2 linked regions of the Algoriphagus machipongonensis genome follow. The protein of the gene in region 2 interacts with the protein of the main gene of each other region in a pairwise test. Links are inferred from orthologs where the notes say so. Each region holds a gene or a part of one and is shown on either strand. Other genes may lie near its edges.

Region 1 (3,168 bases), 3.5 Mb from region 2 along the record:
AATTTTATGATCACCTGCGTTAAACAATTCCACAAACTCAACATTCGGAAAGTCCATGTCTGGCTTAGGTGCTGGCATGAGTTCGTTGATGATTAGATTTTTATAAGGAATATTAGTCGGGTCAGAAAACTCAAAAACCAATGTGGTGTCGGAAAGGAAGTTTCCTTCCAAATCAGGTATTTGATTTACCTTCAATTGAAATTCTTTAAAAGAAAGTGGTTTGGGAAAGCTTAAGTAAACCAAAGAATCATTCAGAACACTAACTTCCTCAGGCACCTCCTCATCTAACCTGTAGTTTAATAGAAATTGAGAAAACACAGGGTCAAGCCTTTCAGAAAACTGAATTTCCACCACATGCTCTTCATAGCCACGAACACGAGTTATACTTGGTGGAGTCAAGTCTTTTACTTGATCCCCAAATTCAAAGTCATCCATCATCCATCTTGCGCAGGTACCGGAACCAGCGCCATAAGACACTGTGATTTTTAAAAATAGTAAATCAAGGTTTTTAGTTTCCTCCGGAAGTTCCAATTCAAATTTCCGAAATTCCTGATCCACATTCCCAAACTCATCCTCATTACCTAAAAGCCGCTTTTCGGAATAATCCCCATCAATTTTGTCTGCCCATGAAAACTCTACTACTGCCGCGCGGTCTCCAGATCCATTTTTCATCGACCTCGCCCAAAATACTAAACTTGGGCTTTCGTATTGGCTAGGCTCAAGTTTCACTATCAATTCACCATCGAAACTAGAAATAGGCTGCATTGCAATCGCATTACTACCTCCTATTCCAAAACCGGGATACTGAAACACTCGAGAATTGCTTTCCCTAAGTTCATTGGCATACCAACCAGGGAGAAATTCTTCAGGGTAACTTTGAATTAAAAACTGGCTTTCGAAATCCTGACCCTGAGAAAATAAGGGCAAAGCAGCCATTTCAAACCAAACAAAAAAGGCCAAAAACCGAAGTTTCCAGAAAAAATCAACTAATCCAACCATGTATTACCTAAAAAGTATTCTTTAATATAAGAATTTTAAACCAAATCGTTAGTAGATGAAAAATGGAATTTTATAGCTGAACATGAAAAAATTTTAGGAGAATATCCTGAAAATGAATGGATAGACCTTACTTTTGCAATCCAAAATAATATTATCTATAAAATAACCAGTCTGATGAAATTAGCAGTGGTAGGAGCTACAGGATTAGTAGGCTCCGAAATTCTAGAGGTGCTGGACGAGCACAACTTCCCTTTTGACGAACTTCTATTAGTCGCTTCCGAGCGCTCTGTAGGTAAACAGATCGAGTATAAGGGTAAACCTTACACTGTCATCGGCCTGGATCAGGCAGTTTCATTGAAACCAGAAATCGCCATCTTTTCCGCAGGAGGAAGCACTTCTATGGAATGGGCACCTAAGTTTGCGGAAGCTGGAACCATCGTGGTAGACAATTCTTCTGCCTGGAGAATGGATCCAACAAAAAAACTGGTAGTCCCTGAAATCAACGGAAAAGAACTAAGCAAAGACGATAAAATCATTGCCAATCCAAATTGTTCAACCATTCAAATGGTTTTGGCATTGGAGCCTCTTCGTGAGCGCTACGGCATCAAAAGAGTAGTGGTTTCTACCTACCAGTCAGTGACCGGTTCCGGTAAAGCTGCCGTAGATCAAATGATGGCAGAACGTGCGGGAGAGACCCCTCAAATGGTCTACCCACACAAGATTGACATGAACGTCCTTCCTCACATTGACGTATTCCAACCAAATGGATATACAAAGGAGGAAATGAAAATGATAAACGAAACCAAGAAGATCTTCTCTGATGATACCATCAAAGTAACCGCCACAACTGTGAGAATCCCGACTATGGGAGGTCACTCTGAAGCAGTCAATGTGGAATTTAAAGAGGATTTCGATCTGGAAGAAGTGAAAAAACTTCTAAGCGAAACTCCAGGAGTTATCCTTCAGGATGATCCAGCAAATTTCGTTTACCCTATGCCCATCAATGCGCATAAGAAAGACGAAGTTTTTGTGGGCCGTTTAAGAAGAGATGAGTCTCAAGCAAACACATTAAACATGTGGGTTGTGGCGGACAATCTCCGTAAAGGAGCAGCTACCAATGCTGTACAGATCGCAGAATATTTAGTAGCCAATCAATTGGTTTAATGGATTTCAGCGAGCTTCATAGCGCTGAACTCAAAAAATTTGTGCAGGATCATCTCAGAGAAGATCCTGCACTTTTGCTTTTAAAGTTTGCCGGGAAAGTTGATTTTGACTTAAAAACTGCGGTGCAACAAATCTCAGCCCGTCAAAAAGCCTCCAAAAAGCTTCCAGAATGGACTCAAAACCCAGCCTTGTTTTTTCCTCCTTCCCTGTCCCTGGAACAAAGCTCTTCTGAAGAAACTGCCAGGCACAAAGCCCAAGGTTTGTCAGGAAATTTGATAGTAGATTTGACAGGAGGCTTTGGGGTAGACGCCTATTACCTGAGCAAAAACTTTAAACAAGGAATTTATTGCGAGTATCAACCTGAGCTTTTTAAGCTGACAAAGCAAAACCTCGAAATATTAGCACCAGGGAAATTCCAGTTTTATCAGGGAGATGGTTTAACTTTTTTGAAAGAACAAAACCAGTATTTCGACCTGATTTATGCAGATCCTGCCCGTAGAGGGAAAGGGAATCAGAAACTTTATAAAATTCAAGATTGTGAACCTGACTTAGTTTCAGAATGGGAGGTACTAAAAGAAAAATCATCCCAAATTATCCTGAAATATTCTCCAATGCTAGACATTTCCCAAGCATGGAATGAAATTCAAGACATCCAGAAAATCACCATTCTTTCAGTTAAAAATGAGGTGAAGGAGCTTTTAATTCATTGGAATAAAAACGAAGCTACTCCAAACCAACAAGTGCTTGTTCAGGATATCGGCCTTGGGTATCCTGATTTTTCATTCTCTCTACAAGAAGAAAAATTAGCCCAAACACTATATTCTGAACCTAAGAGATTTCTAATCGAGCCTCATAGCGGTATTTTAAAAGCAGGAGCCTTTAAGTTGTTTGGTCAGAGACTTGGCTTACAAAAGTTAGAAACCAACAGCCATCTGTATACCTCAGAAGAGTATCCAGTAAAAATCCCGGGGAAGGTATTTGAGGTTATAAGGGAAGTTTCTCCAA
Region 2 (3,248 bases):
AATATTTTTCTCTTCCTCATTTTTAGGCTCTTCTGGATAATTTGGAAGGGCATAACCTTTTCCCTGCAATTCTTTGATTGCTGCTTTAAGCTGTGGAATTGAAGCGGAAATGTTTGGAAGCTTGACAATGTTAGCCTCTGGAGTCTTGGCTATATCACCCAATTCAGCCAGTGCATCACCGATTTGCTGCTCTGCTGTCAGATAACTTGGGAAATTTGCAATGATTCTTCCAGATAAAGATATGTCTCTGGTTTCTACCTGCACTCCTGCTGAGCTCGTAAAAGCCTGAACAATTGGGAGCAATGAATACGTAGCCAAGGCAGGTGCCTCATCAGTTAGCGTATAAAGGATTTTTGGAGTTTGGTTACTCATGGTTTGATCAAGTACTTTAAAAAGAGTGGAAAATAACCCTGTTAAAGAAAACAGCTCTCTTATTGCCTTTTCATCACCAAAACTTCTCTAAGTCGAAACTTTAGAAAACAGGGTCGTAAAATTTTGCGGCTAAATTACGGAAAATATCCTTGTTTCAAATCCGTTTCACCCACGGTAATGTACCCTTTATCAAAGGATTCTACCGAATCATGAAGTCATCACTATCCATCCAGGCAGGAAATTTCTCTCTAAAAGCATCCAATTCAGCCGCTTTCAAAGTAAAAACCTCTATTTTTTCCTGTTCGAAATCATCTGTGGTTTGAGAATTCCCCAAAGCTTTTCCCTTAAAATCATAGATTTCTGAATGGCCGGTATAGTCAATACCATTCCCATCTTTACCGACTCTATTTACTCCCGCAACAAAACAAAGATTTTCTATAGCCCTAGCCGGTAATAAAGCATCCCAAGCGGAGGAGCGAGCTGCTGGCCAAGAGGCGACAAAAAACATCAAGTCATACAAAGGGCTTTCATTGATCCTTCGGTTTCTGGACCAAACAGGAAACCGAAGATCGTAACAGACCTGTGGGCATACTTTCCAGCCTTTCACCTCGAAAATTGATTGGCTTTCTCCTTGGGAAAAAGTTTGATCTTCCTGGGCCATTCTAAAGAGATGCCTTTTGTCATAATGAGAAATTTCGCCTGTAGGAGTAACCCAAAGAAGCCGGTTAAAAAACTTTCCCTTTTCAGAAATTATCGCACTTCCGGTAATCACAGCACCCGTTTGGGATGCCATTTGTTTCATCCATTTACAAACGCCTAAATTCATGGGCTCGGCTAATTCAGCTGCCTCCATACTAAAACCGGTCGGAAACATTTCTGGTAAAATTATTAGATCAATGCCAGACTTTAATCCCCAGATTTTCTCTTCCAGCATAGCCAAATTTGCCACTTTATCTTTCCAATAAAGCTCCGTCTGAACAAGTGCGATATTTAACTCAGCTGATTTACTCATCTAAGAGGATAAACCATTCTGTAATCAGTAGAGACCTTTCCTTTACTGACGTCTACCAGTTTCGATTTAAGCAATCTTTTCTTTAAACCTTTTAGGTAGTCAACAAATAGAATTCCTTCCAAGTGATCGTATTCATGTTGGATGACACGTGCAGTCATCCCAGAAAACTCCTCTTCATGGAGATTCCAGTTTTCATCAAAATATTCTATAGTCAATTTCTCGGGTCTGGTAATCTCTGCCCTTACATCAGGGATACTCAGACAACCTTCTTCAAAACTATAATCATCCCCATACTCATCTAAAATGATTGGGTTAATAAATGCTTTTCGAATCCCTTTCTCCTCATCTTCCTCATCCAGCATCAAATTACTATCGATGACGAATAGCCTAACTCCCTCATTGATCTGAGGAGCGGCTAAACCAACACCATTGGCGTTATCCATCGTAGCGAACATATTTTGGATCATCTCATCCAAAGCTGTCCCTTCATTGATCTCATCAGCCTCTTTCTTCAAAATTGGGTTCCCGTATGCAACTATTGGGTATATCATTGTCTTTCTAAATACGATTGTAAAATTATTGCCGCGCTTACCTTATCTAGGTTTCCTGCCTTTTCCCTGCGGTCTTTCTTCTTGCTCCCCATGGTGATCATACTTTGCATGGCCATTTTGGAGGTAAATCTCTCATCCACTAACTCCACCTTCTGAGAAGGGAAGTTTTTCTCCAACTTGGTTTTCATCGCCATCACTTTAGGAGTCATCTCATTGTCTTTTCCATTCAGTTTTGTAGGCAAGCCCAGTACAAGCGTATCTACTTCCTCTTTCGCGATGTATGCTTTGATGAAATCAATCAACTTAAAGGTCTCAATTGTTTCAAGTGGATTTGCCAACATCTTCAGCGGATCGGTAACAGCCAAACCTGTTCGTTTGGTTCCCAGATCAATTGCTAGTACTCTTGGCATCAGTTGGTCTTTATTTTATTTCGAATTTTTCTTAGCGCCTCTCGCTCTAATTGTATTGCCTTTGGAAAAAGTAGATCATCCTCAATCTGTGCATGAATCCTCAATTCTCTTTCAAAGTTTTGCAGTTCATGGTAAAGGACTTTCATCGTCAAAGGCGCTTCTTCAGAAAGGGTATACTCTGAAGTTAGCTTTCTGATTCCTTCCATTTCATCATCGTGCACCTCATGTGCATCTGCTAATAAATGAATGGGGTCTCTTTCTAATATTGTTAAGGCATCCAGCAAACTGTAGTGCCCTTGCTCCACATCTTGAAGAAGTTCTATTCTTTTAAATAGACGGCTTTCCTCTTCATGAATGTGGTGGATAAAGTCCTCCACAAACAGAGGGAACATGATCCTCAAATCTGACATGATGGAAGCATACTCAGGCTCCGCCTTAATCCCGGAAATGATATTAGCCAAAAATGGAAGTTCTTGACGTACGAAGTAATAATGCTTTTGCTTTAGATAAGCGACCAATACTTCTATTGGATTTAGGTACAATTCCTCATTAGAGGGATCCTTCCTGGCGGCCCAGGCTTCTAGTTCCGTGATGAGTTGATTAGGATGTACTTTATGCTTTTTGCAAACTTCCTCTAAAGATTGTGTTGGATATTGGTAGAAGCTAATTCCAAAATAATGCAACACTGCTGCGAAAACATAGTTTTCGGACACTAAATCCCCAACTAAGTTCTTATTGAAATCGTTTTCAGCCCTCATGTCACAAAAATAATTTTTTTTAACAGAAAAAAGGTCAATAATTTGCTTCATTATCGCACCCGTCCGTATAAACATTCGTTAACTTTATACGGAATGACTTTTGAACACTAGCCAATTATGCTAGTTTATTAGATATTGCAATACA

What was found.
Region 1: the proteins of def (region 2) and ALPR1_RS03345 interact in binary tests that used the Escherichia coli proteins (3 or more experiments, as listed by UniProt). The link is inferred for Algoriphagus machipongonensis from one-to-one orthologs.

Annotation. Positions count from the first base shown.
Region 1 is NZ_CM001023.1:790,597-793,764, reverse strand. Bases 213-3,168 are described here. They hold ALPR1_RS03345 (aspartate-semialdehyde dehydrogenase), read left to right. Parts: upstream 213-1,173; coding sequence 1,174-2,163; downstream 2,164-3,168. Other genes in these bases: ALPR1_RS03340 (class I SAM-dependent methyltransferase), read left to right, coding at 2,163-3,168; ALPR1_RS03350 (lamin tail domain-containing protein), read right to left, coding at 213-999. In the rest of the region: more of ALPR1_RS03350, read right to left, coding at 1-212.
Region 2 is NZ_CM001023.1:4,281,460-4,284,707, forward strand. The notes cover bases 159-3,145. They hold def (peptide deformylase), read right to left. Parts: upstream 1,936-3,145; coding sequence 1,381-1,935; downstream 159-1,380. Other genes in these bases: ALPR1_RS18070 (NADP-dependent isocitrate dehydrogenase), read right to left, coding at 159-372; ALPR1_RS18075 (amidohydrolase), read right to left, coding at 572-1,384; ruvX (Holliday junction resolvase RuvX), read right to left, coding at 1,932-2,345; ALPR1_RS18090 (hemerythrin domain-containing protein), read right to left, coding at 2,345-3,103. Also shown: more of ALPR1_RS18070, read right to left, coding at 1-158. UniProt on the Escherichia coli protein: Removes the formyl group from the N-terminal Met of newly synthesized proteins. Requires at least a dipeptide for an efficient rate of reaction. N-terminal L-methionine is a prerequisite for activity but the enzyme has broad specificity at other positions.